DNA from 4 places in the Saccharibacillus brassicae genome. Region 2 is predicted to be linked to each of the others. Evidence: predicted binding sites of a transcription regulator. Region 2 holds the regulator's gene; each other region holds the start of a gene.
What was found. Region 2 encodes LexA, which represses DNA repair genes until DNA is damaged. Its sites were predicted from a motif close to CGAACATATGTTCG; they were not measured.
Positions count from the first base shown of each region.

Region 1: a site for LexA is predicted at 3,471-3,484, ahead of FFV09_RS11760 (sigma-70 RNA polymerase sigma factor region 4 domain-containing protein). Genes of this name have one in related genera too.
Region 3: a site for LexA is predicted at 3,238-3,251, ahead of FFV09_RS18735 (YhjD family protein). Genes of this name have one in related genera too.
Region 4: a site for LexA is predicted at 2,069-2,082, ahead of addB (helicase-exonuclease AddAB subunit AddB). Genes of this name have one in related genera too.

Region 1 is NZ_CP041217.1:2,806,115-2,812,097, reverse strand. It holds gene FFV09_RS11775 (AraC family transcriptional regulator) at 1-737, opposite strand, end outside; gene FFV09_RS11770 (hypothetical protein) at 1,331-1,927, shown strand; gene FFV09_RS11765 (lysozyme) at 1,980-2,582, opposite strand; gene FFV09_RS11760 (sigma-70 RNA polymerase sigma factor region 4 domain-containing protein) at 3,064-3,405, opposite strand; gene FFV09_RS11755 (hypothetical protein) at 3,542-3,721, shown strand; gene FFV09_RS11750 (iron-sulfur cluster biosynthesis family protein) at 3,826-4,155, opposite strand; gene FFV09_RS11745 (hypothetical protein) at 4,179-4,946, opposite strand; gene FFV09_RS11740 (hypothetical protein) at 5,381-5,911, opposite strand; gene FFV09_RS11735 (hypothetical protein) at 5,946-5,983, opposite strand, start outside.
Region 2 is NZ_CP041217.1:5,425,063-5,431,045, reverse strand. It holds gene FFV09_RS22725 (hypothetical protein) at 39-665, opposite strand; gene coaA (type I pantothenate kinase) at 843-1,766, shown strand; gene FFV09_RS22715 (D-alanyl-D-alanine carboxypeptidase family protein) at 1,874-2,776, shown strand; gene FFV09_RS22710 (hypothetical protein) at 2,888-3,280, shown strand; gene FFV09_RS23920 (hypothetical protein) at 3,222-3,398, opposite strand; gene lexA (transcriptional repressor LexA) at 3,551-4,177, opposite strand; gene FFV09_RS22700 (LysM peptidoglycan-binding domain-containing protein) at 4,480-4,881, shown strand; gene FFV09_RS22695 (DUF896 domain-containing protein) at 5,028-5,231, shown strand; gene FFV09_RS22690 (hypothetical protein) at 5,383-5,913, shown strand; gene FFV09_RS22685 (HAD family hydrolase) at 5,977-5,983, shown strand, end outside.
Region 3 is NZ_CP041217.1:4,496,383-4,502,365, reverse strand. It holds gene pepV (dipeptidase PepV) at 1-236, opposite strand, end outside; gene FFV09_RS18745 (PAS domain S-box protein) at 308-2,890, opposite strand; tRNA gene FFV09_RS18740 (tRNA-Leu) at 3,051-3,134, opposite strand; gene FFV09_RS18735 (YhjD family protein) at 3,298-3,789, shown strand; gene FFV09_RS24240 (hypothetical protein) at 3,964-4,245, opposite strand; gene FFV09_RS18725 (hypothetical protein) at 4,381-4,710, opposite strand; gene FFV09_RS18720 (xanthine phosphoribosyltransferase) at 4,802-5,374, opposite strand; gene FFV09_RS18715 (glycosyltransferase family 4 protein) at 5,489-5,983, opposite strand, start outside.
Region 4 is NZ_CP041217.1:766,523-772,505, reverse strand. It holds gene mtaB (tRNA (N(6)-L-threonylcarbamoyladenosine(37)-C(2))-methylthiotransferase MtaB) at 1-8, shown strand, start outside; gene FFV09_RS03055 (NUDIX hydrolase) at 136-567, shown strand; gene FFV09_RS03050 (class I SAM-dependent rRNA methyltransferase) at 611-1,960, shown strand; gene addB (helicase-exonuclease AddAB subunit AddB) at 2,168-5,728, shown strand; gene addA (helicase-exonuclease AddAB subunit AddA) at 5,729-5,983, shown strand, end outside.

The DNA.
Region 1 (5,983 bases), 2.6 Mb from region 2:
CCCGCCAGCTCGCCGTAAAAAGGCAGCCCGGAAGCGTCCGTCAGCAGCCGGCTTTTGTCTCCGTGCGAGACGACCGTCCCTGCCGCGTCGATCAGGGCGTAATCCGTATTCGCCGCGTTCGACGACGACAAATAATTTTCCAGCTGGCTTTCGCGCAAATTGACGACGATCGTGCCCCGCGTTGTCGTCGACAGCCGGCTGAGCGGCAGTACGTACGAGACGACCGGAACGCCCGACGCCAGCGTGCGCGGATACCACACGCCGCCGATGCCCTGCTGGTCCTTGAGCGCCTGTTCGATCCAATCGAGCGGCTCGTACCGGCTCAGCCGGGTAATGCTGCGGTCTGTCGAGACGACGTAATCCGAATCTTCCAGATAGAAAAAGGACGAATAGACCCCTTCCGCCCGCCGGTTCAGGTTGGTCAGCTCGCGCATCACCGCCATCGCGCGGCTGATATTGCCGTAATCCGCGCTCAGCGCGTCGTACGTCGGGAACGCACGAATCCGGTCGAACGTGCCCGTGGCGGACAGGCGGACCGTATCCTGCGACAGGCTGTTCAGCGCGCTCTCGTTCAGCCGGCGGCTGGCGACAAGCTCGGCAAGCGACGATTCCGCCACTTCGCGCTGCGAACTCCGCAGGCTCTGCTCGCCGCTGTACCACGTGAGAATGCTGGCCGGAATGACCATGACGATGAACAAAATGCAGGCCAGCTGCAGCGTCATCGGGAAACGTTTCAAGATAACCCCTCCGATCTTTTTTGACGAAAACGACACTTAATTAACTATTTGGTAACGCTTACAAAATTAAATTTGTTAATGACTCCCTCATATATTAATTTATCGGGGTCTGGTTTGTCCACGGAATGATTCTTTGTTTATTCGCTTTATTGCGTTTTTTGCAGATTTAAGAAAGATTCAGGTCAAGATCATCTCTGAATTCGGCCGAAAGAGTACAAGGGTCGATAAAATACACTCGCAAAAAGACCGACACGGCGCCGGTAGGCGTACGTCGGTCTTTGGCAAGATCAACTTTAAATTTTTTAATCATCTTACCGTTCTCATTTTCCACTTTCAAAAAATAGGCTTCTTCCTACTAAAAATAGTCCCAATAAATACTTTTTCTTCATCAAAATCATTCCTTTATAATTTAGTGAACTAATTACATAGAAAAAAATTACATCCGAAGTATTATCAATATTGTAACCTGGAATGTAATTGAACTGAGACTCTTTCGAATGATATTCTTTAATAGTTATATAACGAACCATTTTTTAACAGAAGCAGCTTCTAGAAACTCATACTATCAAAAATATAAACCAGGAGGGTAGTAGATGAGAAAAATATTATTAGCTTGTGTGATGGTCGTGTCAATATTAACAACAGCTTGTGAACATACCGAAACGACGTCGACCCCGTCCACTTCCCCTGCAGCCAAGTCTGACACAAAAGAAGTTCCTGCATCAACAGAGACGTCAGAGGACGTTGATCCAAAAATCATCACACTGGACAGTGCAACCGAAAAATATTTCTACGGAACTTGGAAGGTTGAGAAATTGTTAGGGTTTGCAAATTCCTATAATGATGCTTCTAAATATCCTACCGGTCAAAAGTTTATCGGAGATCAACTTGTAATTGAAAAAGACTATTTTTCATCAAAAGGACTTAAAAACGAAAAAGATTATCAATACGAACTAAAAGACCCCTTATACAGACTTATGGATAACTTTGAGGACGCAGACTCTTTTTATCGAACATATAAGATTGATATTCCAAACTGGAATATGAATGATAAGACAAAAGTAATAACTATATCTGATCCTTCAACGAAAATGCATATACCTGTAAGTTTAAGTTTTTTTATTATTAATAACGACAGACTTATCTTGTTATCAGAAGCAACTATTTTTGAGCTAAAAAAGGTTAACTAAGTAAAAGGGTCAGCCCAATAGCTGACCCTTTTTGTACTGTAGATTGATTAAATTACAGGGTGTATACGGGATATTGATGCGTATACCGCGCATTCTTACAGAACAAAGCCGCTTCTTCATTTCGTCTGCGTTGAAGATTTCGATCATAGGAGAAGGCTTTGCTGACCAGCTTCGAACAAGTTGTGATTTCCGTTGAGGAAATCGGACCCGAAAAAGTAGGATAGATCTGCTTGTGGGCCAGCATCGCTTGCACATCCTCGCTTACCAACACGCCGGGACCGCCATTAAACGCAAGCGAGACTAACGCATCGAACTGGGATTGCGAAAACTTACAGCCTGCAGGCAAGTCCAAGTTATTGACTGCAGCTACTGCTTTTGCTGTATCCTTGGCAAAAAACGTATTGGCCTGCGTTCGAGAAATAGGAGACGTATAATTCAGATTCAACGAGTGAGTCAACGCATTTGCTTGTGCTTGCGTCAGAAGAGAGTCATTGGGATTCCCGGTTTTGTTTCTGCTATACGTTTTATTTTTTGTAATCAAATGTCCCCAACCAACTGTTGGATACCCAGAAGGATCTGCGTAAAACTTCAAAGAAAATCCCTCATGCGATTTGATAAGGGTCGTTCCACTTGTACCCAAAGATTGATTTGCCATAATAGTCACTCCCGATCTTATATTTGTAGAAAAACAATAGGGGGAATCATAGACAGAGCCCCATTCCCAAGTGCTCTGTAATGCCGTATTGCCTTCTCATCTATAAAGGAGAGAGGAATCACTTATTACAACCAACCATTAATCGCCTAGAAATAAACTTTTACAATATAATAATATGGGCACAATCCGAAAGACATTTTGCAAAAGAAGCCTTTATATATATTCAAAATAGTGACACGAGCAAGTTGAAGTTTTTTAGATAGATAAACAATAAAGGCAGCTGCTCAATTAAGCCGCTGCCTTTCTATATTTAATGATCATTCAGATTGAAGGATGGCTATTAGCTCTGTAATTAAAGTTTGTACCGCGTCCTCCTGATTAAGGCGCATATACTTTGCTAAACGTTTAATCTCCCCATCGAATGCTTCAATGATTTCTAAAGTAGCTTCTTGATCATGGTGTTTAACTCGCTGAAGCAAGATTAAGAACTCAGTGTCTGACAAAGATATTTCAGGGACTTTCTCTTCCACTTGCTCACCGCCTGTTGAGTCACCTGCATTTCTTTAGCTAGTTCCTTTTCCGTTTTATCATTTACAAAGAGTTCATAAATGATGGCTCTGCCCTGCGGGTACGGAATGAGTTGAATAGCTTCATGTAAACCCATTTCTTCAATGAGGTTTGTAGGATCAACCCCATGTGTTTCTTTTTGAATATAGTCAAAAACAAGTTCATTTCTCAACCGTTTTCTTTCATAGTACTGCAGCCGCCAAGCTGCTTGCCTTAACTTTTTGCGATACTCTTCAATTACCAAATTAGATGGCATATTATTCCTCCTTCTTCGTCTATATATACTATGGAGTATTTATGGGAGATTTTACAACCTAATAAGGAACGTTCGTTTGTTTTTTCAGGTTGTTTTTATCCTCTAAAATTTTCTTTGTTTATAAGGAGGGATTCAAATGACTATAGAAGAAATGTTATCGGCTGTAACAAATGTAGGATTTCCTGTTGCATTGAGTCTTATGTTATTAAGATATGTATTGAAAAACTTCGAAGAAAAATTCGAGAAATTAGATAAGTCATTGCATGAACTCACAATTTCTATCCGAGAAAAAAAAGATGACTCAACATTAAGTTAAAAGAAAAAGCCGCTTTCCAAAAACATTGGAGGCGGCTTTTTCCCTGTTTTTAATTTCTTTTGAGTACTAAAACTAAACCGGGAATGCTTCCTGTCTCTTTTCACTCAAACCGGCTGAACGCGCAGATCCGTAATCCTCAGATCCCGGCTGAACACCGATCCGTCGCTGGACAGCTTGAATGACGGGTAGCTGCGATCCGCTTCAAGCTTCATGACCGGATCGAACTGCTGCTCCTGCTGGCGGTCGGTCCAGAATTCGAAGTCTTCCGCTTCGACCTTCACGTCCGTGTCCCACGGCTTGTCCGCGATCTGGATCGTCACGATGCCGTTACAGCCGCAGTTGATCGTATCGTAGATGAGCCGGAGACTGCCGGGACGTCCACCGAGCTTTTCCTGAAGTTTGCCTGTCGTATATTCGTCCATTTGAATGCGCATGGTACATCCCTCCTGCTGTTACTTTACCCGTTTTGGAGGGTGGTGTCAGGTGTGAAGGCCGCTTGTTTATTCAGGCCCTCTTGAATCCGGCGGATTTTCGCTGTGAAGTCCGCTACGCTTTCTCCAGGCATATAATTTTCGCCTGCGGCCGACGCAGGATCCGAACTTTCATCGGCAGCTGCGGCTAATTCGGCTCCGTAACCCGAATCCAACGCGTTGACCGTGCCGTTCTCTACGTTAAAGATCCCCTGATAGACGCCGGATACGCGATATAGCGAGTTATTTGAAGGATCTTTTCCTTTTTTCAAAAACAGAAGATGCTTGGCTCCGATTTCAAAAGAAACCCGGTCCTCGCTCCAAACGCCTTCTTGTTCTTCCGGCGGAGAAGCCCCGTAGATAACGATCTCTTGAACATTGGAATTGGCCTCGGTCACGTCTACCGCCGCGGCCGTATAGCCGAGAAAGTGATCGCCGGATCCCTTGCTGCGGGTGCCGGTAATCTCGACTTCGGCGATCAGATCGGCAGAAGCCGTCAGTTCTTGAAGGGAACGGTAAGAAACAGCGATGCTTGCGGATTGGAAAGACCCTCCTTGGGCCGCCGGCTTGTGCGGAGTCGGAGTCGAACTTGGGGCCGGGCCAGTCTGAAGTTGATTGAGGAAAATCAGACCCGCAGCGAACAGGACTGCCGCAGCGGCTGCACTGATTTGATATTTGAGTCTTCCATTTTCAGTTCTTTGGTGTTGGCTGTTATTTGGTATCTGTGTAAAACTATCCTCTAATTTGCTATGCATTTGTAAATTCCACCTCTTCATAGTAAGATGTTTTAAAAAAAAGCAGGTGAATGTTATGGAAAGTGTATCTTTATTTTTTCTCACGCTCGCTGTTTTTGGTTTTTCTCACTTTTTTCTTAGTAAAAAGATTTGTAAAACCAAAAAGTATATGTCAGATACAACGGGTTATCCTTTATATAAGTGGACGATCATTGGTTCGCCCCTACTTGCAATTGTTATTCTCGTTTTCGTTAATCGCCCTTTTGCTTGGATTCTTCTAGTAATCACAATTGCTTTTGCTAGTTGTTCCGTCCTCGAGCTAAGATATATTCCAGGCTCTCGGAGGCATATCGTTTCATTGATTATGGTAGGGCTATCTATCGTCGCGACGATTCTATTTGCTATCTAAAGTTTAAATTCGTTCCAATAATCTACTCATCCCTAATATTTTTGTGTTAAAGATCACTTTGCTTCCAATGTTCTTTTTTGTAATTTTCAAATTCCTCACGATCGACAGCAACGTGCTCGTAATCTTTACTTCTAAGGAACTCTTGTACTCGTCTCAATTTGACCAGTACTTCTTCAGTAGAATAGAATATAGATCCTTCTTGCGATGCCTCGAACTCTATTAGAATCCTCGAAAAACGTACCATTTCATCCAAATTGCCACCTGTACAATATTCAAAAAGATATACACTATATTGGAGCGCCTTCAATTCTTCTGTTGTAATCATTGGATTACGAATACATTCGAGCATTCTAACCTCATACATAATTTTCATCATTTCAAAACCACCATACTTTTTCAAAACTTTGAGACCATCTTTAATAAAGCGGGCGACTTCCGGCGAAGTTGTTTTTTGTAAATATACTTCGGCTTCATCTTCGGAAATATCCAAAGGTCCTATTCTTCTCATCGTAAGGACGAAGTAACAAAGCTCCATGATAATCTCACTTAAAACCGTCAAAATCTCTGTTCTTTTCATCCGATCTCCTCCTCCTCTTCTTCTTTCCCACCACTTAAAAACGAGGATCATTCTTCCAACCTTCTCTTTTAT
Region 2 (5,983 bases):
GGGGATGTCTCGCCTGAAGACCGCTGGAACAATCCGCTTCAATTATCGAGGGGGATTTCGACACTGAACTGCACGGCGCCTTCTTTTGAACCTTCGATCCGGTAGCGCAGACCGCTGCGTTCGGTAGTCTCGTTAATGGAAGAGAAATCGGCATCCGCTTCCGTCATCTTGAGAGAGTCGGCAATTTCGGTGACCTGATCCAGATCGAGGCTCGGGTCCATCGTAAGCATGACGAGCGACATTGCGGTAAAAAAGTGCGCGCTCGTCGCTTCGCTGCCGTCGCCCTGCGTCAGCAGGCTTGCGGCACGTACCGAATCGTCCGCCGGATTGAGCGTGCCGGTCAGAATCAGATTGGCGGTAATCGCATATTGAAACGTATTTGGGATCGATCCTTGCGAGAATGTCGAAGGCTCCAGATTCATTTTCGCTCCGACTTCCGCGGCTTTTGTATTGAAGCGTTCTTCGAACTGCTGCACGGTCAGACCTGGCGCATCCGTTACCTCGCCTGGCTCGGCCGTGTCTACTGCAGGCACGTCTTCGGCTTTCCTTATATCTTGCGCAGCGGTCAGCGGATCCGGCGTATCGGCGGTACAGGCGGACAGCAGGCCGGTCAGCAGGCCGGTCAGCAGAGCCGCGGCTGCCATGACCCGGAAAAGTTTAGTCATCGTTAATCCTCCTTGGCCCGGTAGGGACTTTATTTAGTTTACCAGAATCGGGGAGAAGGGAGAAACACGGTCTTTTTCGGTCTTCTTTTCGCAGCCTGCCATTCTCGCATGTTCAAACCTGCCCCAATTTGATAGACTAGAGTTACTTTGTCTAAGTGAGTGAGGGATCGGTCCAACATGAATGCTTACGGAAGTTATGTCGAATTCGACCGGGCCCGGTGGGCCGCTTTGCGGAGCCGGACGCCATTACGGTTGTCTGAAGAAGAACTGCAGCGGATCAAAGGGTTAAACGATAAAATTTCGCTGCAAGAGGTCGAAGAGATCTATATTCCGCTGACGAGGCTGATCAATCTCAAAGTCCGGGCGGCGCAGTATTTGGACGAGGTCACGAGCGCTTTTCTCGGCTGCGAGCCGGTACATAAGCCGTTCATCATCGGGGTGGCAGGCAGCGTGGCCGTCGGCAAAAGCACCGTCGCGCGCCTGCTGCAGACGCTGCTGTCGCGGTGGGAGCACCATCCGACGGTCGACCTGGTCACGACGGACGGTTTTTTGTATCCGACGCGGGTGCTGGAAGAGAAAGGGCTGATGGCCCGAAAAGGATTTCCGGAAAGCTACGATACCAAAAAGCTGCTCGACTTCCTGACCCGGGTCCGGGCCGGCGAACGTCAGGTGGAAGCGCCCGTCTATTCGCATGTCACGTATGACGTGCTGCCGGACCGAAGCGAGATCGTGGACAGTCCGGACATTTTGATCGTTGAAGGCGTCAACGTGCTTCAGGTGAGCAAAGGACAGCCGGTGTTCGTCAGCGACTTTTTCGATTTTTCCGTCTATATCGACGCCGAGGAGCAAGAAATCCGCAACTGGTACATCGATCGCTTTTTGCTGCTGCACCGGACCGCGTTTCGCGATCCGTCTTCGTATTTTCACCGCTATGCGGAGTTGACAGAGCGCGAAGCGGTCGAGCGCGCGACGAATATTTGGGAGACGATCAACCTGCTCAATTTGAACGAGAATATTTTGCCGACGCGCGGCCGGGCCGACCTGGTGCTGAGCAAAGGGCCGGACCATCAGATTCACCGCGTGTTTTTAAAAGATTTGTAGGACGGGGTATGAAAAAGAGAGTCGAAATAACGAAGGGGGAGTTTGTTTTGCCGCTGTTTACGTATAAAAAGAGCCGATCGGGTGCCGTTCGTTCCAAACGAGGAGCGATGTTGTCGGCGGTACTGGCGCTTGCGATCGGAGGGAGCACCGCTGCGGCCGAGCCGGCGCAGGCGTCGCCTGCCGGGGAGACGAGTGTCGCTTCGCGATCTGCGTCGTCGCTGTTGTCGGCGTCGAATCTTACGAGCGGCCTCTACAGTTCGAACGCGATCCTGATCGATTTGAACAACGGGCAGATGCGGATGAAAAAAAATATCAACCAAAAGGTCTATCCCGCTTCAATGACCAAGATGATGACGGTGCTCGTGGCGCTCGAAGGCTTGCCGGACAAACAGAAGAAAATTACGCTGCCGGCGTCTATTTTTCCCGCGCTCAAAAAAGAAGGCGCTTCGATGGCCGGCTTCCTGCCGGGCGAAAAAGTGAAAGGAATCGATCTGCTCTACGGGTCGATGCTGCCTTCCGGGGCGGACGCTTCGATGGGACTGGCCTACGCGGTGGCAGGGTCGGAAGCGGCATTTGTCAAAAAGATGAATCAAAAAGCGAAAAAGCTGGGCATGACGCATACACATTTCGCCAACGTGACCGGTCTGCACGATCCGAACCATTATACGACCGTCAAAGACATGTCGATCCTGCTGCGGGCCGGACTCAAAAACGCCACGTTCCGCAAACTGATCACGACGGAGAAACATGCGATCGGCGCGACCAACAGCCATCCGAACGGACTAACCGTGCGCAGCACGCTGTCCGAGAGCGCTCCGACGCTGCAGTTCAAAGGCGGCAAAATTTTGGGCGGCAAAACGGGCTATACCCGGGCGGCAGGGCTGTGCCTGGCGTCGCTTGCGGTCAAAAACGGCAGATCGTACATTCTCGTCACTGCGGGAGCGGACGGAACGCCGTGGACGAAGCCTTACCATATCCTCGACGCGCTGAACGTCTACCCGAAGCTGTGAATTTGGAGTGGAAAAAGAACGCGTGTTCGCTTATAATACAAACATACGTTCCGATCGGTTGTGAGGGAACTGCCTGATGCGATTCGATCGAGGGGCCGGGAGGGTGTGTTTGTGGACATGAATGGACTGGAGTTGAAAGTTCTTGGCATTTTGCGCCGTCATCGCTGGGGCGCTTTCCGTTGGTTGTCGATGGCGCGATTGATCCGCCGCAGCGGCGGGGCTTTTCGCGAAGTTACGATTGCGCTGATCAATCTCGAACAGGCCGCCTATATCCGTTGGCTCGACAAGTCATCGATGCAGCATATCGTGCTGCTGCGCAAAGCGTACGAACGGCCGAAGACGCCGCCGCCGAGATTCGGCACTTCGGCGGCGGACACGCGCAAGCTGCCCCGCCCGCCCGGGAATCGGACGCAGCGGGCGCTGCCTCAACCGACAGGTTCGACGGTCAAGCGCCGTCCGACAGGGACAGAGCCACCAGAGCGGCGAAGACAAGCAGCAGACTGATCAGCGCCGCGCCGAAGTAGATCCGAACCTGCCGCGGGCGGCGGCGGTAGACGGCAATGCCGCCAAGCACCGCGGATACCGCGAACAGTAGAAAAGAAACAGTCATCAGATCGGCCATGACGATCCTCCTTAAATGAGATGGAATTTGAACGGGAACCTCTTAAGCGGGAAACTCTTATTCGCAAGCCGCCCATATCGCACAAAAAAACTCCTCCGATTTCGGGGGAGTTTTCTAGTTGGAGCGGTAAAGGTCGGATGATCCTCCCAGACTCAATGGAAGTTACGGAACAAACCGACGACTTTGCCAAGAATCGTCACGTGTGTCAAGCGAAGCGGTTCGTAAGTCGGGTTCTCCGGCTGAAGGCGAATATGATCCTTCTCCTTGTAGAACGTTTTGACCGTCGCTTCGTCTTCTTCGGTCATCGCCACCACGATATCGCCGTTATTGGCCGTCTGCTGCTGGCGTACGACGACGTAGTCGCCGCTGTTGATGCCGGCTTCGATCATGCTGTCTCCGATGACCGACAGCATGAACACCTGATCGTCGCCGACCATCGTCTGCGGAAGCGGGAAATAATCTTCGATGTTCTCGGTTGCCGTGATCGGCACGCCGGCCGTGACTTTGCCGACGACCGGAACGCGCCGGATCGTCGAGGCGAACAGGTTGCCCGTATCCGACTCTTCCAGACCGAGCAGCTCGATCGCGCGAGGCTTTGTCGGGTCGCGGCGGATCAGCCCTTTTTTCTCCAGGCGGTCCAGGTGTCCGTGTACCGTCGAGCTGGAAGCGAGTCCTACCGCTTCGCCAATCTCGCGAACGGAAGGCGGGTACCCTTTGGATTTGACTTCAGTACGGATAAATTCCAAAATGGCCTGTTGGCGTATGGATATCTTCGACATATCGTATCAACCCCATCCATTAATCTATAGTAGTGTCATTCAAGTTATGAGCATCCGAAACATGCGAACAGACGGTCGAATGCTATACGCGCAAATTATAGCATAGAACTTCCGTTCGTACAAACGTAAGTTCGAAAGTAAGCGTTCTTTTTGCAAACGGGCGTTCGGGCTCGCTTTTTGGACCGCATAAAAAGGGGAACAAATTTTCCCGAACAAGCGTTCCAAAAACTATTGCCTGAAACGTATGTTCGTGCTATATTAATTCACAGAAGGCAGAACAAACGTTTGGGAGAGTGTGTAAGATGCCAAAATATACGACGTATAAGAGCATTTACGAGACGGCCGGCACGCCAACCGAGTCGCGCGGCGGCAGACCCGTTTCCAGCTTGTCTTTTTTACATAATCGGAAGTTTCCCGCTTATCGGCGAAGCGGAAGTACGACCGCCAAAGCGCGTCTGCTGCTGTTTGTCCTGATCGGATTGTTCGCGGGCACCGGAGTCGTGCACGCGTTCCAAAACGACAAGCCGGCAGCGGAAGTCAGCACGGTCATCGTCTCGCCGGGCGATACGCTGTGGTCGATCGCCGAGAGCCGCAAGCCGGCAGGCGCGGACACCCGTATTTTTATCGCCGGCATCCAACAGAAGAACGGATTGAGCGGCAGCGAGATCCACGCGGGTGACGAACTGATTCTTCCGAATTTCTGATCGTCGCTCGCCAGGTTGCGAAGCGCGCGGGAACGCCGATCGACGCACCTGATCCAAACGCAGGAGCTTGCAGGGCTATCGCCTTGACAAGCTCTTTTTTTCATGTGAAAGTATATAGAAGCAAGGTGATTAAGGAGGGGTTACGTATGGATATCGATATTTTGGTAGGCCGGATCAACGAACTGGCCCGTAAACATAAAGCCGAAGGCTTGACCGAAGAAGAAGCGCAGGAACGCGCGCAGCTTCGCGAAGTGTATCTCGGCAACGTTCGGCGCAATTTCCGGCAGGAACTCGATACGATCAAATGGGTCGACGAAGAAGAGCCGGGCAGCGATTCGAAGCTGCACTGATTTTTTTGCGGATGAGGTCTCGCTAGCGCGTACCTGCTCCGCAAGCGCTTTACCGGAACGGAAACGGCTCGCCGGTTCGCGGAAAAGGGAGTGCCGCGAACCGGCGGGTTTTTCTTATATATAGAGTGACTTATTTTAAGGGGGAAAACGCATGTCCCGTTCGTGGGAGAGACAGGTTCGCAAAAATCAGCAAAAAACGAATACGTACAGGCAAAAATCGGGTCAGGAACGAATCGGCGGGTCGGGCACTTCAAGCCAGTCGTTCGATACGTTCAAAGGCCGGAACTATATGTTCCCGGTGTTCCTGCTGGTCATCGCCCTTTTCCTGACGGCCATTACGATTTCGGCCCAAATGTCGGGCGTCGAAGAAGCGTCGGGCTCGTCGTACTGGTTCATCATCGTAATGTATCTCATCTTGGCGGTCATCATGTTCCTGCGCCGGCCTTTCCTGCGTATCGGCAAAGACCGGATGAGCACGATTCGCTTCAACCGCGAGCGCACGATCATGGCCGGCGATATCGCCAAGTTCCGGATCGAAAAAGGCTACGTCACGGTAGAAACCAAAGGCAAAGGCGCCAACTGGATTTTCTCGCGCTTCCTTAAAATGTTCAAAACGGACGAGATTGCTGCGCGCGTGACGGAATTCGCCGAGCAGCACCAGATTCCGGTCGAGAAGAAGTAAGCGAGCCGTTGAATCGGGCTTTGCCGGGAAGTAGACCATACAGGAAGAGTGAGGGGACGACACATGACGG
Region 3 (5,983 bases), 930 kb from region 2:
GGATCGAAATTGCCGTACTGCGCGTGCCCGGCGTAACCGTCCACGTTTTTGACGTCCAGTCCCATTTGCTCCGTTAATTCCAGCATGTAGTCGAGCGCTTCCGCAATCGCGGCTCCCATCGGACGCTTGCGCGACATCGTGGCCGGATCTTTGACGCTTTGGATTCTAAGCAGGCCGTCCAGATCGCGCAGCAGGTCTTCCCGCCGGGCTTCCGCTTCTTTTTGCCAATCGATCATCTTTCCTTGCCTCCTCATGGATTCTTGCCGTCTGTCGATCTATAAGATTCGCTTTTTATTTTACCACTATTTTATTCCGATTGCCGAATACGCCGCTCCGCCTCATGCAGCAGCTCCGACAGCCGTTTGGCGTCGATCGGTTTGTTCATGTATTCGTCCATGCCGGCGTCCAGGCAGCGCTGCCGGTCGCCCTGCATCGCGTTCGCGGTAACCGCGACGATATACGGACTGCCCCACTCCGGCGGCTGTTCGCGAATACGCCGCACCGCTTCGAATCCGTCCATCCGCGGCATGCGCACGTCCATCAAGATGACGTCGTAGCGTCTTCGGGCCACGGCTTCCACCGCTTCCTGGCCGTCGCGGGCCAGATCGGATTCGTAGCCGAGGCGGCCGAGCAGCCGTTCCATCACCAGCTGATTGACCCGGTTGTCTTCGGCGACGAGCACGCGCAAAGCGACCGGCTGCTTCGCCGGAAGAGGCAGCGACGCCAGGTCGTCCGCAGGGCGCTGATCGAAGTCCGGCAGGGTCGCCTCGATCGTAAAATGGAACACCGAGCCTTCGCCCGGTTTGGAACGGACCCCGATTTCGCCGTCCATTAGCTCGATCAGCCGCTTCGTAATCGCCAGGCCGAGTCCGCTTCCTTCGGACTTGCGCGTCATGAAATTGTCCAGCTGGTAAAAAGGATCGAACAGATACTGCGTCTGCTCCTGCGGAATGCCCACGCCGGTATCCCGAATACGGAACACGAGGCGAAGATGCCCTTCCCGCTCACTTCGCTCGCTGTCGACCGAGACGAATACGCCGCCTTTTTCCGTGTATTTGATCGCGTTTCCGACCAGATTGATCAAAATCCGGCGCAGCTTGTTGGGATCCGAGACGACGATGTCCGGCACGCGCGGCGCTACCGACAAGCCCAATTCCAGCTGTTTGTCCCTGGCATCGGCCAGCAGAATATCGAACGACCGCGCCACGTCCTCGCGCAGGTTCATCGGTTCGTTTTGCAGTTCGGTCTTGCCCGCTTCGATCTTGGAAAAGTCGAGGATGTCATTGACGATCCCGAGCAGCGAATCGCCGCTGCGGCGGATCACTTCCACGTACTCGCGCTGTTCGTCGTTCAATCCGTCGGTCTCCAGCAGCAGCTGCGTCAGCGCGATGACCCCGTTCATCGGCGTGCGGATCTCGTGGCTCATCACCGCCAGAAATTCGCTTTTGGCCTGGTTCATCTCTTCGGCCGTCTGCTTCTCGATCAACAGCCGCTTGTGTTCGGTAATGTCTTTGGCCAAAACGTAGCAGCCGACGCGTTCGCCGCCGACGATGATCGGAGCGGTCGAAGTCAGCACTTCGGACTCGCTTCCGTCGGCGCGCCGGATCCGGATCGAAGGATGGACGGTCTCGTCGCCGATCGCCGCTTCGCGCAAAATGTCTTCCAGCGTCCCTTCGGACATCCACTCGGCGAACAGACGGCCGATCATGTCTTCGGTCTTCAATCCCGTCAGGTTCTGCGCCGCCGGATTCGTGTTGATGACCCGCCCTTCCCGATCGATCGAAAAGACGGCGTCGTGGTTATGCTTCTTCAGCGACGTGTACCGTTCGATCGACTCCCGCAGCCGGCGATCCGAATTGCGGAAATCGGTAATGTCGCGATAGATGATCGCGCAGCCCGCCGGCTTGTCGGCGTCGCCGAGCGCGAACGAGGTCAGCAGCAGGTCGAGCGGTTCGCCGATCCGGGTTCGGGCCGTCGCTTCGATCTGCCTGGCCCGGCCGATCCCGATGCCCGACTCCTCCGCCGCCTCTTTGACGGACGGCAGGTCCAGCCAATGGTCCGTCACGCCGTGCAGGCCGATCCGTTCCCGCAGCTGCCGTTCGCCGCGCCCGACGAATTCCGCGGCGGGCCAGCCGAATATCCGCTCGAAAGCTTCGTTGACTTTGACCAGCCGGCCCTCTTCGTCGAACAACGCGACCGGATCGAGATTGTTCGCGATAATCCGCTCCAACTGCCGGGCGCTCGCTTCCAAACGCTCCTGTGCGTCGAGTTGGAGCTCTTCCTGTTCGCGCTGCGCGGACAACGAAGGAAACAAAGCGCCGGCGCTCCGGCCGGACAGATCCGTGTCGGAGAGCTCGTCGTCGGTCATGATATAGTCATGGCTTCTCAGCAGCTTGATCTGAAGCGCGGCGCTGAGCGAGCCGCTGCGGTAAGCGCACACCGACAGCAACCCGGCATTGTGCACCGTCCGTTCGGACAGTTCTTCGAAATGTTCCAGTTCGCTCTCGACGCTGTGCTCGCTGTCCCAGGCGATTTGCGCCCACGTCCGCATACCGCCCGTGTTCCCTTCGTAAGGCGCCAGCAGTTCCCCGGAATGCTTCACGACCGTTTTGTAATCGAAGCTGCCGTGCGAAGCGTAGAACTCGTCCGCGTCCACGTAGACGATCCGCGCCCGTTCTTCTTCGCTCAGCGCCGGCTCCGCGAGTGCCCGAATAGACCCGAGCTGCTCTTGGTGGTCGATCATAATCGTCAACCCGCCGCCCTGTGCGCCCGAGACCGCATAGGCGGCCGCATTGCGCGCATACTGGTCGGCATCGTCGTACAAATATAAAATATGTCCGCCCGCAGACACATTGACCATCCGGTTCAGTTCCATGATGCGTTCACTCATTGTGTCCTCCGCGATTTGTGTAAAATTTTAGTTTCTTCTATTATACGACAAAGGAATCGACGAAAGACGACGAAATCCTCTGCCAGCCTGTTAAAAATACGCATAAAAAAAGACCCGAATCCTCTGCCGAAGCATTGAATACGGGTCTCGTCCTTAGTGATGCGGTCGAGAGGACTCGAACCTCCACGGGGGTTAGCCCACACGGACCTGAACCGTGCGCGTCTGCCAATTCCGCCACGACCGCTCATTCACATTGTCGCCTGCTAGCAGCGACAAGATAGATCATAGCATGCCCCCGCCGCGCAAGTCAATCTTTTTCAAAAAAAGATCCGGTGTTCGCTTGCGCCCGTACATACGTTCGGTTATAATAAAAACAGAACATAAGTTCCTACAAGGTGGTGAAGCGCATGACCGCTGTACAGACGACGCGCGACGAACTTTCGCTGATCAAGAGCTATCTGCTGCTGACGCATATTCTAAAAGTTTTCGAGAACGATGCCAAGAAACTGGAGTCCGACTCCCCGATGCAGGCTTCTCCTTTATATACCGAAATGATTCGCGGCGCTTCCCGATGCGCGGCCGTGCTGCTGTCCGGCGTACGGAAAGAATTCAAGAAACGCCATATCCGGATCTGCGAAGTCAGACATACCGAACGCGGCGTCGATACCGATTACCTCTGCCGGGGACTGCACGGCACGCTGCATATCGACGACGAGCCTTTCCGGCGCGAATCCGACCTCAGAATGCGGGCGTATATGGGTCTGGAAGTCGCTCCGATCGTGACCGATTCCGGCCGTCAATCCGCGCCGCCGGTCCGCCCCTACAGCGGACGCCCCGCTGCCGGAAGCAGCAGCCCGAACCCGGCTTCCCGTCCGCCTCACACCGGAAGATACGCGTAAATTTGTCCCCCTCTCTCCCCTGAGCCGGTCTCCAGCGCCTCCCCCGGCATGCGGACGGCCCACCGGGATTCATATATTCATATCAGATTTGCATCACGCATCATTGAATAAAGCCCGCTATATCCGGTACGTACCGGATACGGCGGGCTTTTTCGATTGGCTTATTCCGCTGTCTTATTCCGACACGTCCGGCCGGGGCTCGGCAGCAGCGTCTGCCGGGTTCCCGGAACTTGCGGAATCTTCGGCCAGCAGGTCGATCCGTTCTTCTTTGGAAGGCTGGATGACGTAATTGCGATCGAGCTTGACGACGTTGCGGTTGGGACGCCGGATCAGCACCTGCTTATCGTCCCAGGCCACGACGATGCCGCGAATATCGTTTTCTTTGAGACCGTCGCGCACGACCCGGACTTTTTCGCCGGAGATCCGAAATGCGTTTAATTGTTCGTCGCTGAGCATGGTGATGCCTCCTTCGGTATGGGGGTGGACAATCGGCAAAACGGCCGCCAATCGAAAAATCCCGCTCGCGCAGCAGGCGCGAACGGGACGGTCTGAAGAGCGGCGTGACAATCTCGGAATCGGACGGAATCGATGTTAACGCTGGGCGTGTTCTTTCGAATCCGTATTCTCGAACCAGAAGTCGAGCACTTTGGCCGACATGACGCGCTGTTCGATATATTCGACCTGCTGCGGCGTGAACTCTTCTCTCCACGGGAAAGACAGTTCTTCGCACAGATCGGCAAGCGTAAGAAGTTCGGACCACGCTACGTATCGCTTGTACCAGAAAAATTGCGGATGTTCGATCATATAGGGATAAAGGTCATCAAATTCCGTATGCTTGCAGTCGAGTGCTCGCTCGAAATGCACCTTGGCCTCGTTGACTTTTTTGATGAAAAATTCGCTGTTTACCGCTTGATCGCTCATTTTACTCTTCCTCCTCTCCCTACTTACCATACATTATACGTAACATTATCGGAGGGGTAAAGCGGGAAGTTTAGCTTTTGTCCAAATTCCCTCAGTCCGCAAAAACGACTCCGTCTTCGCCCAGCGACTGGATACGCACGAGCGATTCCACCCGGATTCCCTGGTCCCGCAGACTCTGCGCGCCGGACTGGAAACATTTTTCCACGACGATGCCCGCGCCCACGAGCGTCGCTTCACCCGAATGGATAATCTTGACGAGGCCGCGCGCGGCGTCGCCGTTCGCGATAATGTCGTCAATCAACAAAATCCGGTCTTCTTTTTTAATAAACCGTTTGGGCAGCATCAAATCGGTGACGATTCCTTTTGTAAAAGAAGGCACGCGTTCCACGTAGGAATCCGGGTCGGCCAGCAGCGTTTTTTTGCGGCGCGCGAACACCATCGGCACGCCAAGCTCCAACGCGACGGCAAAAGCGACCGCGATACCGGACGATTCCACCGTAACGACTTTGGTCACCTGCTCCGAAGCGAAGCGCGACGCGAAAGCCCGCCCCATGTCCATCGTCAGGGCCGGATCGACCTGATGATTCAAGATCGCGTCCAGCTTCAGCACCTGCTGCGAGGCGATTACGCCTTCGCTTTTGATCCGTTCTTTTAACTCTTCCACAGCCTCAATCCTCCCGATTCGGCATTTTCACGCGTTTTCGTAAAAATAGCATTTTGTTTATCTTTTTTCAAGGTCACGCGTCATGTCATCCCTGTATCCGCCCGGCGAAGTCCGTTACAAACTGCGGCTGCCGCGGCCTTCGTAACTGAGGTACATGCGCTTGAGTTCGATCGCCGCCCGGTCGAGCGAATAATGCGATTTGGCTTTTTCGCAGGCGGTCCGGGCCAGTTCGTAGCGGTAGGCCGGATCGCCGATCACCTGCTCCAGCGCGTCGGCCAGCGCCGCCGGATCGTCCGGCGGAACGAGCAGCCCGTTCACGCCGTGCTCGATCTGCTCGGGCACGCCGCCGACGCTCGTTCCGACGAGCGCCAGGCAGCAGAGCGCCGCTTCGGCGAACACCGAACCGAACGCTTCCGCCCGCGAAGGCAGCACGAAAATATCGAAAAACGGCATAAACTCTTCCGGATGAAGCGTATACCCATAGAAAATCGTATTATCGTACACGCCCAAGTCCTGCGCCAACCGTTCCAGCTCTTCGCGCGACGGCCCGTCGCCGATCACGTGCAGCACGTACGGACAATCCCGCTCCTTGAGCAGCGCGCAAGCCTG
Region 4 (5,983 bases), 960 kb from region 2:
TATCCTGAGCACGATCCGAATGATGTCCGGCGCGCAGCCGGGCGGAAGCGGGAGACAGGCAGCAGGGGACTTCGCCGACAGCCGCGGAGTCCTTTTGTTTGCGGGACGGTCAAGCACGGACGAGGAGAGAAGACGGTGAGCAGAACGGAAATATCGGCGGGCGGCGTCGTATATCGCAGAGAAAGCGGAAAGCTTCAGATCCAACTCATTCAGGACCGCTACGGCAAAGTCTCGCTCGCCAAAGGCAAGCGCGAAGTCGGCGAGACGCCGCGGGAAGCGGCCCTGCGCGAAATTCGCGAAGAGACCGGAATCGAAGGGCGGATCGTGGAGCTCGTGGACATCATCCGCTACCAATACGAGAACGAAAAATACGGGCTGGTCGACAAGGAAGTCCGGTATTACCTGGTCGAAGCGCTCGGCGGACAGCTGAGAGCGCAGCAGGAAGAAATTCGGGGCGTCGAGTGGTTTTCCCCGGAAGAAGCGCTGATCCTGCACAAAAAATCGGGGTACGAAAACAACCACCCGATTCTGAGATCGGCTATGCAAATGCTCGGCCTGAAGCTGTAAGCGCGGCAGACAGGCAAGAGCGGCAATTTGAGGAGGAACGAATTTGGCAAAAGTCATACTGGACAAAAACCGGAAAAAGCGTCTTGAAGAAGGCCATCCGTGGATTTATAAAAGCGAGATCGCCGGTACGGAAGGCGCCATAACGCCGGGCGATCTGGTCGAAGTGACCGATCACCGCGGCAAGCCGCTCGGCACGGGCTATTACAACGAAAATTCGCAGATCACGGTCCGGCTGCTGTCGCACGGCGTCGTCGAAGAGATGGACGAGCGCTTTTTCGCGTCGCGTTTCCGGGACTGCCTGCGCCACCGCGACCGGTTCGTCGGCGGCGACGCATATCGCCTCGTCTACGGGGAAGCCGACTTCCTGCCGGGACTGATCGTGGACCGCTTCGCGGACATTCTCGTCGTGCAGATTCTGACACTCGGCATGGACCGCCGGCGAGACGAAATCGTCAGCGCGCTGGTCGAAGTGCTGTCTCCGGCCGGCATTTACGAGCGCAGCGACGTATCGGTGCGCCTGCTGGAAGGACTGGAAGAAACGACAGGCGTGCTGTATGGCGAATGTCCGCGCCACGTGACCGTATCCGAGAACGGGCTGAAGCTCAAAGTCGATATCGAGCAGGGGCAGAAGACCGGTTATTTCTTCGATCAACGGGAGAACCGCGCTTCGATCGCTCCGCTCATGACCGGCTGGGGAGAGCGCAGCGGCATCGAACTGCAGGACGTGGAAGGCACGCGCCGTCCCGTCAACAAAAACGGCAAAGTCGTCGATTTCCCGTATTGGGACGGTGCGACGGTGCTGGAATGCTTCTCGCACACGGGCAGCTTCACGCTGCATGCCTGCGCCTACGGAGCCAAAAAAGTAACGTGCCTCGACATTTCGGCGCATGCGATCGAAAGCGCGCGGGAGAACGTCAGCCTGAACGGCTTCGACGATCGGGTCGAGTTCGTCGTGGCGGACGCGTTCGATTATCTGCGCGAAAACGTCAAAGGGCTTGAAGAGCGCAAACGCCGCTCCGAAGGCACGTCCAAAGTCGATACGTCGGTTCCGATGCCGGCCGGCGGCGGACGCAGCTGGGACGTCGTTATCCTCGATCCGCCGGCGTTCGCCAAAGCGCGCGCGGCCGTCAAAGGCGCGGTGCGCGGCTACAAGGACATCAATCTGCACGGCATGAAGCTGGTCAGCGAAGGCGGTTATCTGGTGACGGCGAGCTGCTCGTACCACATGAAGCCGGATCTGTTTCTGGACACGATCCACGAAGCGGCGCGCGATGCGGGCAAAACGCTGCGCCTGATCGAATGGCAGGCGGCCGGCAAAGACCATCCGCAGCTGCTCGGCGTCGAAGAAGGCCATTATTTGAAGTTCGCGATTTTTGAAGTGCGCAGCCGGTAAACGTCCGATCCGCGTTCGGTTCGATTTATTCAAAAGGTAGCCCGGGCAGGGCCCGCGTTTCGCTGTCGGCGAAACGCGGGCTTTTTGCGCAGGGCGGCAAAAGGGTTCGGAACGTTTGTTCCCGTTTTCTGTTTTTCTGCCGCGCGATGCGGTATACTATAAGAAGAAGCTGAATACGAGATTGCAGAACAAGGAGGCCGTCGGCCGATGACTTTACAGATTAGGCTCGGACGTTCCGGAAGCGGCAAAACCAGCCGGATTCTGGACGAGATTCGCGCGAAAATGCAACAAGACCCGCTGGGCCCGCCGCTGCTGCTGATCGTGCCGGAACAGTCGACGTTCCAGACGGAATACGCGCTGTTTGCCGGCAAGGAAGGCGGGGGAAGCCTGCGTGCCCAGGTGCTCAGTTTCCACCGCCTCGCGTACCGCGTCATGCAGGAGACGGGCGGTTCCGCGCTGACGGCGATCGGCGACGAAGGCAAGCGGATGCTGCTGTACCGGCTGCTCCGGGAGCGCCGCGGCGATCTGCGGCTGTTCGGCGCGTCGAGCGAGCAGCCGGGATTTATCGCCAAATTGAACGATTTGTACACGGAACTGAAACGGTACAAAATCGATTCGGCCGTGCTGGAGCAGCATATGCAGGACCTCGTGTCGGCCGGCCATTCGCCGCTGCTGCGCGAGAAGCTCGAAGACGCGCTGCCGGTATACCGGGATTTTGAGAGCAAGCTGTCCGAGTTGTACGTCGATTCGGAAGATACGCTGATCCGCCTGGCGGAGCAGTTGGGGGAATCGTCGCTCGTGCGCGGGGCGCAGGTATGGATCGACGGATTTTACGGATTCACACCGCGCGAATACGAAGTGATCGCGGGGCTGCTCGGGACGGCGGAGTCCGTCGTGTGTTCGCTGACGCTCGACCGGCCGTACGACGGCGGGGAACGACCGGACGACCTGGATCTGTTCCACCAGACCGCTTCGACTTACCGGAAGCTGTGCAAGCTGGCCGAAGGCGCGGGAAGCGGCTGCGAGACGGTAGAAGCCGAAGCGGGTTCGCTGCCGCGCTTCGCGGGCAGCCCGCTGCTGGCCGCGCTGGAAGAACAGCTGCGCGGCGGCCGGCGCGGAGCGCGGGAAGTCGGCGAACGCGAACGGCTGAACGCCGACGGGGAAGCTGCGATCACGCTGCACGCCGCCAACGATCGCCGGGCGGAAGCCGACGCGGCGGCGCGGGAGATGCTGCGCCTGTCGCGGGAGCATGGGGCGCGTTATCGGGACATGGCCGTTTTCGTGCGTAATTTGGACGATTACGAGTCGGTGCTGGCGCCGGTGTTCGAAGAATACGGCATTCCGGTGTTCACCGACCGCCGCAAAAACGTGCTGCATCATCCGCTCGCCGAATTCGTGCGCGGCGCGCTTGACGTCGTGCAGTACCGCTGGCGGTACGAAGACGTTTTCCGCTGCGTGAAGACCGACCTGCTGCTGCCGGAAGAGCGGGAAGGCGGTATTTCGCGCGACGATATGGACCGCCTGGAGAACTTCGTGCTGGCGTCGGGCATACGCGGCACGCGCTGGACGGACGGTCGGCCGTGGCGCGACGCGCCCAAAATGTCGCTCGACGACGAAGGACGTCCGGTAGTGGAAGAAGAAGCCGCGGAATCGGCGGCGCGCATGGAGCGGCTCGAAGCGTGCCGCGACCGCATCACGGCGCCTCTGGCCGCGTTCGAACGCGAACTGAACCGGGCGGGTACGGCCCGGGAAATGTGCGAAGCCGTCTACCGGATGCTGGACGCGGCCGAAGCGCCGCAGCGTCTCGACCGGATGGCGCACGTCTCGGCGCAGCAGGGCGATCCGCAGGCGGCGGACGTGCATCGGCAGATCTGGGGAGCGATGATGGATCTGCTCGACCAGATCGCCGAGCTGATCGACGCCGAGGAAGTGACCGTGGAGCAGTTCGCGGGCATGCTGGAGACCGGCATCGCGGGCCTGACGCTCGGCCTCGTGCCTCCGGCGCTCGATCGCGTCCTGCTCGGCGATATGACCCGGACGCGTCCGCTCGGTATCCGGTACGCGTTCGTGCTCGGCCTCAACGACGGCGTCGTGCCGCTGTCCCCGCTGCAAAACGGGCTGCTGAGCGAACCGGAGCGGATTCGCCTGGCCGAAAGCGGGCTGGAACTCGCGCCGGGTTCGGAGCGGCGGCTGCTCGACGAGAAGCTGCTCGTCTACCATACGCTGACCAGCGCTTCGCACAGGCTGTGGCTGAGCTACGCGCTCAGCGACGACGAAGACAAGCCGCTGCTGCCGTCGGAGATCGCGCTCGACCTGCGCGCCGCGTTCCCGTTTATCGGCGAACGCCGCGAAAATGCCCTGCCGCTGCCGGGCCTGCCTGCGGCCGAATACCGGAATTTCGTCACGCGGCCGGAAGCGACGCTGCCGCATCTGCTGTCGCAGCTGCGGCTGTGGAAAGCGGGCACCGAGATCCATCCGCTGTGGTGGGACGTGCTGAGTGCTTACCAGGAACGGCCCGAATGGGAATCGCTGCTCGTCAGCCGGCTGGCTTCGCTCGTGTACACGAACGAATCGGACCGGCTGACGCGGGAGACGAGCCAGCGGCTCTACGGCCGCAAGCTGCGTTCGAGCGTCTCGCGCATGGAGAAATTTACGGCCTGCGCGTTTTCCCATTTCGCTTCGCACGGGCTCAAGCTCAAAGAGCGGCAGCTGTACAAGTTGAACGCGCCCGATATCGGGCAGCTGTTCCATGCGGCGCTGAGCGATATCGCCATGCGGCTCAAACTGGAGAACCGCAGCTGGGGCTCGCTTTCAGCCGAGGAATGTCTCGCCGAAGCGCGCGCGGCCGTCGACAAGATCGCGCCGAGGCTGCAGGGCGAGATTCTATTCAGCACGAGCCGGTACGGCTATATTTCGCGCAAGCTGATGGATATCGTCGGCCGGGCTTCGATCATTTTGGGCGAGCAGGCCCGCCGGGGCGATTTCGAACCGCTCGGCATCGAACTCGATTTCGGTCCCGGCAAAGACCTGCCTCCGCTGATGTTCGAGCTGGACAACGGCTGCACGATGGAAATCGTGGGCCGGATCGACCGGGTCGACGTGGCCGAAGGCGAAGACGGGCTGCTGCTGCGCGTGATCGATTACAAGTCGAGCGGCAAGGAGCTGCATCTGCACGAAGTGTATTACGGATTGTCGCTGCAGATGCTCACCTATATGGACGTGCTGCTGACCCACGCGGAAGACTGGATCGGCGCGCCGGCGCTGCCGGCGGGAACGCTCTATTTCCACGTGCAGAATCCGCTGCTGACGTCGGCCAACGGCATGGCGCGCCAGGAAGCGGCGCAGGAGATGCTCAAGCGCTTCAAGATGAAAGGGCTTGTGCTGGCCGACCCGGACGTCGTATCCAAAATGGACCGCGACCTGACGAGCGGCCAGTCTCCGGTCATTCCGGTCGCGGTCAAAAAAGACGGCGGCTTCTACAGCAGCTCGACCGTCGCCGATCCGCAGCAGTGGGAATCGCTGCTCAAAGGCGTCCGGCGCAATATCGCGGGCATCGGCAGACGGATCACGGAAGGCGAATCGGAAGCCCGTCCGTACCGGATCCAGCAGGAAAAAGCGTGCGATTTTTGTCCGTACCATTCGGTCTGCCAGTTCGATGAGAGCCTGGACGATTCGGGTTACAACCATCTGGGCAAACCGGGACGCGACCGGGTCTGGGACCTGTTTCGCGAAGCGGACGGAGACGTCTACAGGGAGGAGAATCGATAAATGGTCATAAACATTGCCGACAAGCCGGAAGGCAGCCAATGGAGCGACGATCAATGGACGGCGATCGCCGCTTCCGGCGGCAACATGCTGGTTGCCGCGGCGGCCGGTTCGGGCAAAACGGCGGTATTGGTCGAACGGATCATCCGCAAAGTGACCGATCCCGCCGGAGGAACCGGCGTCGACCGGATGCTTATTGCCACCTTTACCAAAGCGGCGGCGTCGGAGATGCGCCAGCGGATTCGCGACGCCCTGAAC